Regions from separate parts of the Gracilibacillus phocaeensis genome, predicted to be linked through region 3. Evidence: predicted binding sites of a transcription regulator. Region 3 holds the regulator's gene; each other region holds the start of a gene.
The links. Region 3 encodes LexA, which represses DNA repair genes until DNA is damaged. Its sites were predicted from a motif close to CGAACATATGTTCG; they were not measured.

Region 1 (2,214 bases), on a different contig from region 3:
GTCGAATATATACATCTTCCAAGGTTAATTTCTCGGTATTTTCATAGGTACCTTCATCGTTAGCTGTCATACGATGGTACGCAGCTTTATTTAGCAGAAAATATTGACGGTTCTTTTTATCTGCTAAGATGGTCATTTCGTTTGCGATAGCATTTGACTGGGATGGAACCGGACCATAGATATATTCCTTATCGCTATTTTCCAATTCTAAGATTTTTTCACCTTGTCGCATAAATATGAGTGTATCCGCAACCAAAGCGACTTCATTTAAATGATGACTCGATATTAGAATAATTCTCGATTCGGTTTTAATCTCTTGTTCGATCAACTGCCGTAATTCCTTCATTCCCATTGGATCTAAGCCATTAGTCGGCTCATCCAATAACAATAAATCTGGATCCCCCATTAATGCCTTGGCCACGCCAAGACGCTGTTTCATTCCCATTGATAATTCCTTGAATTTCTTCGTTTGGGCATTTACTAGGTCGACCATTTCTAATAAGTCATCGATTCCAGCCTCACTAGCAGTTATCTTCAGATAAGAAGCGTGGAGTTGTAGATTCTCCTCACAAGTAAGCTGAGGATAAAAGGCTGGATATTCAATTAATTTTCCAATTTTCAGCTGATCTACTTCTGGTAAAATATCGCCTTGGTAATCAATGGTGTTTAATAATGCCTTAAATAACGTGGTCTTTCCTACCCCGTTTGGGCCTAATAATCCATATATTTTTCCTTTTTCTAATTCAAGATCAATCCCTTTTAGGATCCTGGTCTCCCCTGTTTGGTAACGCACATTCCGTAATTCCATCCCTTATCTTCCTCCTACATTAAAAATGATTAAAAATGCCACAATGCTGACTATATAAACCACAAACATCCATAAGGCGGGTCGAAAGTTGCTGTCTTTCCATCCATTTCTAACCAGCTCTACAATAAACAAAGATGCCGCCAATAAAAAAGATAGAATCGACACCATAATCAGTAATTTCTCCATGATATGCACGCCTCCTATGAATTTGGATAAGTACACTGTAATCGATAATTATTAAAAAACATTTAATGTTTGCTAGGAGATCGAAAAAAATATAGTAGATGCATTATCTAAAAACACTAGAAAAAAAGAATGATGTATGACATAATAACAGCAGGAACGAACGAATGTTTCTATTGGAAACTTCCCAACTGATATCGTTCTAAAGAAAGGCGATGAATTGAAAATGACAGTTCGATTAATTCTAGCTGAAAAACCATCCGTCGCAAAAAACATTGCCGACGCGCTAAACATTAAAACAAAAAAAGATGGCTATTTTGAAGGAATGAACTATTGTATCACTTGGGCATTTGGTCATCTTGTTGAGCTTTATGATGCCAAAGATTACGATGGGAAGATGCGCCATTGGAAAATGGATTACTTTCCTTTTATTCCTGCTGCCTTTAAATATAAAGTGAAAAGTAATCCAAGAAATCGAGCAAAAACAGATGGCGGTGCTGCCAAACAATTAAAAATCATCCAGTCTTTAATGAGGAGAAGCGATGTGGAGGCGATTATTTCCGCATGTGATGATGACCGCGAAGGACAACTGATTGCAGACAGCATTATCTATCGCGGTGGAACAAAACCAAAAGCAAACGTGTACCGCCTGCTTTTGAATGAATGGACAGAAAAGGAAGTGCTTCGAGGTTTGGAAAATCTCCAATCGAACGCTTCGATGCAGCCACTCCGCGATGCCGGAATCAGCAGACAATGGGCCGATTGGGTGATTGGTATTAATCTGACATCTGTTGCCACTTTAAAGTATCAACAAGGGAAATCCGGTGCGTTAAATATCGGCAGGGTCCTCCTCCCCACCTTAAAAATCATTTATGATCGCGATCAAGAGATAGAGAATTTCAAACCAGAAGATTATTTTAAACTGGCGGCAACGTTTCAGACCGTGAATAACCACGAATATGAAGGAATATATCGCGAAAACAAAACGGAGAAGTTTAAGAAAAAAGAATTATTAGAGCCGATTAACGAAGCTATTGCAGACAAACCAGCCATTATTACAGATAAACAAGTCGAGAAGAAAAAGGAATTCCCGCCTTTTTTATTCAACCTATCTAATCTGCAAGGGTATATCACCAATAAATATAAGGGCTGGACATCGGATAAAGTCTTAAAGACAGCGCAGTCCCTTTACGAGAAAAAATGGATCACTTATCCACGTACAT
Region 2 (2,214 bases), 710 kb from region 3:
AATCATCTGGAAAATAATCAAGCAAGGTATATGGAGTAGAACCAGGTTCGCGTAAAGCCAAGTGCCGGGAATAGTTTTCGATACCGGAACAAAAGCCCATTTCCTCCATCATTTCCAGATCGTAATTGGTACGCTGCTCGATACGCTGTGCTTCCAATAGTTTATCCTCTTCGCGAAAACGGGCAAGCTGTTCATTCAATTCTTTTTTGATATTCTCCATCGCAATTTTTAATTTCTCTTCACGAGTAACGAAGTGGGAAGCTGGGAAGATCGCAATATGCTCACGATCCCCGATAATTTCTCCTGTTAAGGCATTCACTTCACGAATACGATCAATTTCATCACCAAAAAATTCCACACGGATACACTGCTCCTCCCTTGAAGCAGGGATAATCTCCACGGAATCTCCACGTACCCGAAAGGTACCACGCTGAAAGTCAATGTCATTACGTGCATATTGGATCGCAACTAATCCCCGTAGCAGTTCATCTCGATCCTTCTCCATACCTACTCTAAGAGACAGCACTTGACTGCGATATTCTTCTGGCGAACCTAAACCATATATACAAGACACACTGGCCACAATTAAGACATCATTACGTTCAAAAAGTGATGACGTAGCCGAGTGTCTGAGTTTATCTATTTCATCATTAATGCTGGCATCCTTTTCAATAAAGGTATCGGTCGAAGGTACATAGGCCTCTGGTTGATAATAATCATAGTAACTAACAAAATATTCGACGGCATTATCCGGAAAAAACTCCTTGAACTCACTATACAATTGACCTGCCAGCGTCTTATTATGGGCAATCACCAAGGTTGGGCGATTGACTTCCTTGACCACGTTACTAACAGTAAATGTCTTACCCGTACCGGTGGCTCCTAGCAACGTCTGGTGACGCTTTTTCTCTTCTAATCCCGTCACCAGCTCTTTAATCGCCCTTGGCTGATCGCCCTGTGGCTGGTATGGTGACTGTAGTGAAAAAGTATGCTGATCCATTCTGTCCCTCCGTTCTCTATCCTAGTAAATAGTATACACTACTTCTCAACAAAAAGCGAACAAATATTCGTTGATTATTGTATTTTTTATTTTCATGTTAGACGTTGATTCTCTCCATTATACCCAATTCCCTTTTATTGTGAAAAAGATAAGATTATTATTCCATTCAACGGCTATTACGTGGTCTGGATGAATGAACGAAAAACCCACATTAGCTGTGGGTTGTTTGATCATATTGATTGACCTCATATAAATCAATCAGCTCGATATCAGGGTGTTTATCAGTAAACCAGCGCAGGGCGAAATCATTTTTGAATAACACCAAAAAATCGCCTTCACGATCCTTCACTAACATATTTCGTTCATCAAATAAACTTGGGTCAACCTGTTCTGACCGAAGCCAACGTGGAATGCGGTCACCAATGGATTCTAGTAATACCTCCACGTTGTATTCATTTCTCATGCGGTGTTGGAATACATCATACTGCAATTGTCCAACAGCACCGATAATCATCGAGTCCATCGGATAACCGCGGAATAGTTGAATGGCCCCTTCTTGCACAAGCTGCTCGATCCCTTTTCTGAATTGTTTGGCCTTCATTACATTTTTTGCGGTAACACGTTGGAACATTTCAGGCGGAAACTGTGGCAGCTCATCATAGGACTCCTTCAATTTCCCTTCCAGAAGTGTATCACCAATACGATAAGAGCCTGGGTCATAAACGCCAATAATATCCCCGGCATAAGCCTCCTCCACGGTATCACGAGAAGAAGCAACAAATTGCTGCGTCTGTCCTAATCGAATCGACTTTCCGGTGCGGGCAAGTGTTACATTCATACCACGTTCAAACCTGCCGGAACAAACCCGTAAAAAGGCAATCCGATCACGGTGTTGTGGGTTCATATTCGCTTGAATCTTAAAAATAAACCCAGAAAAATCGGGATTGTCTGGACTAACTACAGCCTCCACCGTGCGACGAGGGCCTGGTGACGGTGCCATTTGAATAAAGGTATCAAAGAAGGTCTGCACACCAAATGGGGCCAACGCACTGCCGAAAAATACAGGTGTCTGATCCCCTGCTAATACACGTTCTAAAGAAAATTGATCCCCAGCTTCGTCCAATAACGCCAATTCTTCGACTGTCTCTTGATATGTCGGATCCTCAGACACGGCAAGTGAGCTAACCTCATCCATTGGAATATAGGATTCTTCC
Region 3 (2,214 bases):
GCGACAAAGAATAGATCGTTACATTTAATTTGGTTAACTGATGTAATAAAGCGATCTTAGTATTCCCTCTTCCAAGTCTTGTTTCATCCTGAATTAACAGGGTGTCTGCCTGACCATTTTGAAAGACAGACAGCATTGCAAATACGCCTTCGCGTTCAATATCATATCCGCTCTGTTTTTCCTTGATTGTTCGGTAAATAGAAATATGGTGATTGACTGCAAACTCTTCTAGTTCTTCTTGTTGTCGTTGAATGGAGCTTTCTTGCGTCTCTTTCTCCGTACTGACTCGGCAATATATAATGGCTGTTCTCATATTGATTCCCCATTTTAGATATTATTTACTGCTGCAATATAGAAAAAAATAATAGCAAAAACAAAAGATAATAAATAAAAGAAATCCACTTTTGTCATATTCTTTAGCATGTTATTTCCCTCCTTAGAACTTTTGTTCGTAATTTCATTATACAGGAACAAACGTTCATGTCAACACTTTTTTCGAACGAATGTTTGTCAGATTTATTTTCCTGTGTTATACTATGATTATTAAATATTACGTCTAAGGGGTGAAAGTTATGACAAACCTATCAAAGCGGCAAGAAGATATTCTGGAATATATTAAAGAGCAAGTGGAATTAAAAGGTTATCCGCCTTCTGTGAGAGAAATTGGGGAAGCAGTAGGATTAGCATCGAGTTCTACAGTACATGGACACTTAGCAAGATTGGAGAAGAAGGGCTATATAAGGCGTGATCCTACTAAGCCAAGAGCCATTGAAATACTACAGCAGGAAGGTGAATGGGATGTTCCTAAAATGGAACCCACCTTTGCACCTGTCATTGGGAAAGTTACGGCTGGGCTGCCTATTACTGCAGTAGAGAATATCGAAGAGTATATTCCAATACCACAAAGTGATTTGCAAGGAAATTCCACATTATTTGTGTTAATAATTGAAGGGGACAGTATGATCGAAGCAGGGATTTTAAATGGGGACAAGGTCATTGTCAAACAACAAAACACTGCAGAAAACGGGGATATCATAGTAGCTATGACAGAAGAAACAGAAGCAACTGTCAAACGATTTTTTAAAGAAAAAAATCATATTCGCCTGCAGCCAGAAAACGCTACAATGGAACCTTTAATTTACGATAATGTTTCCATTTTGGGAAAAGTAATCGGCTTATACCGCAGCCTGTAATCCAACCGTCTTATTTGGTGGAGAACTGAATAAGACGATTGTTAACCAAAAAGACCATCTGCAATGACATCCATAAAGTACCTAAGCCGCACAATAAGGAAATCTTGTAAAGAGAGGGTGTTTTGCAGATTGACAGCACCTCTATCCTTTTTAAGAGGTGCTTATCTCGCTATCCGTAAATAATTCCTAGAGAGTATAGAAAAACAACAATAATCGTCACAGGCGCCAACCAGCGAATAACACCAAACCATAATTGAAATACTCCTTCACCGAAGTGATTTCCAAAGAAAAATTCTTGATGTACTAAATCACGATCCATCTTAAACCCAACAAATAAGGCGATAAAAAGACATCCTCCTGGCAACATGATATTACTTACCAGAAAATCGCTGGCATCAAATATGCTTTTTTGAAAAATGATCAAGTCAGCTAACACATTAGAAGACAAGGCAGCAGGGATCCCTGCTATAAAAACGAAAAATCCGGCGATCCATGCAATCGACTTACGTGAAGAAGAGGTTTTTTCTGAAATAGCAGAGGTAATAATCTCCAACATGCTGAATGAGGAGGTCAACACAGCAAATAAAAATAATAATAAAAATAAAGTTAAAAACAGCTCTCCAAACAGCATTTGCGAAAAAGCCTCTGGTAAAACAATAAATAATAAACTTGGTCCTTCCGCAGGTTCTAAACCAAAGGCAAAAACAACTGGAAAAATAGCTAAACCAGCTAGAAAGGATACCAGGATGTTCATCATAGATACAGATGTCGCTGAATGACTTAAGCTAATATTTTTTTGTAAATAAGAGCTGTAAGTCACCATCACTGAAATACCAACTGCCAGCGAGAAAAAAGCATGCCCTAAGGCGTTCAATATATTTTCACCATTTAATTTGCTGAAATCCGGCTGTAAAAAGAAACGAATACCTTCCATCGCTCCTTCAAAAGTAAGAGAACGTACAACAATAATAATAAAGAAAATAAATAGAAGCGGCATTAGTATTTTACTGTATCTTTCAAT
Region 4 (2,214 bases), on a different contig from region 3:
GAAACGGTCGCCGCTTTGGAGAAGATGGTCGAAGCAGCTAAGATCGCACGTAAGCAGTATACGACTGCTAAGCAACAGTAGATTATAACGGGTTAGCAAGGGATAACATAGGTTTTTACCGCTATGTTATCCCTTTTTTATACTATGCAATGATAGGTGGGATTCATGAAATACATATGAAACATCATAATTTGTTTGTTCGTTATTATGAACAATTAGCACCGCTTTACTTTACAAAAAAAATTAAAGCTATCATGAAAAGGGCATTTCCACGTTTATATGAATACGCAAAGGATTCCATAAAAATATACACACTTTGGATTTATCTTTTTATAATCATTTAACGAGTCTTTGTGTCCTCATACCTTCACAACTGTTACAATGTCTAATGCTTTCGGTTGATCAGTAGTGAAAAAGGGTTCAGAATAAGAACAAGAGAAAAGAACAACGGCAAATATTGTTAGACCTATCCCAAGACCAATATGGACTTCGAGATCGGAATATGATTTAGAGGTCCTCTTTTAACGCCTCGATTACGTCTTTTTCCAAACCGGTAATTCTTGAAATTAGATCTAAAGAAAATCCTTCCTCCAACATTTCTATGGCGACTTCTTTTTTCCCTATTTCCTTTCCTTTCTCCTCATACGAAATAGGAAGCTCCAAAATCTTTTCGGCATCGTCCGATCGTTTGATTTCCTCCATTAGTTCTTCCTCCTTTTCTTCATTTAGGGTTAAATAGCTTTCAAAAAAGCCATAAATCAAGCGTTCTTTGGCTGGATCCAGTTTCATGCGTACCAGCATACGCAGAAATTCTTTCTTCACCTCTATCTTCTCTTCTTCAGAATAGCCCATTTTACTCAGAAGGGCAGCCGCTGCTGGGTTGTCCGACTGAATGTAGTCGCGCCAATCTTTTTTGCGCAAATGAAGGATCATATAATTAAACGTTAACACATGATGAAAAGGGAAAGCCATCGTATATTGATCATATTCCCAATCCTCTTCGTAACTAAAAACGGCAATCGGCACAATTGGTTTTCTATACCTATTATACAGCATGCTAAAATAAAGAAACATGCGTTCATGGAAATTCGATTGCTGGTAACTTTGTGGTTCGACATGGATAATCAGAACGGCATCGCTTTCCTTCAACTTGGCTTCTACGACAATATCCAGGCGACGGGCGTCTCCATCATGCAAGTCGGAAAATACTTCTTCCGAGAGGGGCTTGATGGTTGCAAAATCTAAATAAGCATAGACATCAGGGAAAAAGACCTCCAGAAATTCTTCAAAAAAGTGGTGGATCAATTATTTGAATAGTTGGTCATGTTTGGTGTAGGTCTGAGGTGCTTCGCGAACAAGTGATAGTACGGTCATTATAGCACGTCCTTTGCGAGGTTATAGGAGAATGGATCGTGGTGAAGTTCTAAAACTAGTATAGCATCTATCACCAAAAAGAACAAGTGTTTGTATTTATTTTTTATTTCATCAAACTATAGTCTTGTTAAAATCGTAGTAAGCACGTCTTCCAAATCCTAAAAACATCTTGTACGTTCTGATGAAGATTTGACTTTTAAAATGCCACTCGTTGTTCCAAATTACAGACTAAAATCGATCTAAACCTTTTAACTTATTTTAGCCAAGAAGTCTCCATCCTCAAGAAATGTCAACCTTCTTTTTTGGCTTATAGAGCAACATTATTAGTAGAATTATTGTAATAATTGTTCCTGTAACGCCAGTATATAAAGAATCTAGTTGTTCTCCAAAGTAAATATATATAACCGAAAATCAAAGCTAATGCTACTGCCATGATATTAATAGGATGGAAGCCATCTGATGTGTAAATTGCGAGTATACAAAGAACGGTCAGAATGAGCATTGTTGCTAAATCAGATAATAACTCTGGGTATATCGCTCTTATAACGAATAGTAAGGCTATACATAGAGCTACCATAATATTTATCATTCTACTATTTTTCATACAAAATCATCCCTAAATTTATTTTCCATTTCACCTTCCTCACATAAATCTTACAGCCTCAACGTAACACACATTTTGTTTTAAGTGAATTCTTCCAAAGTAATTTTTGGCTGTAAAAAACCACAATAAATTAATTTACTTCATACACCTTGTATCTCCATCGATAATCGCTTACAATATAGTTAATAAATTAAATTAATTAAGTTAAAAATGAAAGGAGAAGAACGACATGAATA

Region 1: E0E32_RS17410 (type IA DNA topoisomerase) is a predicted target of LexA. The motif match lies at 1,152-1,165, and genes of this name have one in related genera.
Region 2: uvrB (excinuclease ABC subunit UvrB) is a predicted target of LexA. The motif match lies at 1,057-1,070, and genes of this name have one in related genera.
Region 4: E0E32_RS06825 (RpnC/YadD family protein) is a predicted target of LexA. The motif match lies at 1,454-1,467, and genes of this name have one in related genera.

What each region holds. Positions count from the first base shown of each region.
Region 1 is NZ_LR131145.1:260,420-262,633, forward strand. Features, by position in the region: gene E0E32_RS17400 (ABC transporter ATP-binding protein) at 1-808, opposite strand, end outside; gene E0E32_RS17405 (hypothetical protein) at 812-994, opposite strand; gene E0E32_RS17410 (type IA DNA topoisomerase) at 1,218-2,214, shown strand, end outside.
Region 2 is NZ_LR131144.1:518,736-520,949, reverse strand. Features, by position in the region: gene uvrB (excinuclease ABC subunit UvrB) at 1-1,000, opposite strand, end outside; gene E0E32_RS10175 (peptide chain release factor 3) at 1,212-2,214, opposite strand, start outside.
Region 3 is NZ_LR131144.1:1,226,895-1,229,108, forward strand. Features, by position in the region: gene E0E32_RS13665 (YneB family resolvase-like protein) at 1-313, opposite strand, end outside; gene lexA (transcriptional repressor LexA) at 573-1,193, shown strand; gene E0E32_RS13675 (sodium-dependent transporter) at 1,363-2,214, opposite strand, start outside.
Region 4 is NZ_LR131143.1:493,396-495,609, forward strand. Features, by position in the region: gene metE (5-methyltetrahydropteroyltriglutamate--homocysteine S-methyltransferase) at 1-81, shown strand, start outside; gene E0E32_RS06825 (RpnC/YadD family protein) at 508-1,305, opposite strand; gene E0E32_RS06830 (galactokinase) at 2,208-2,214, shown strand, end outside.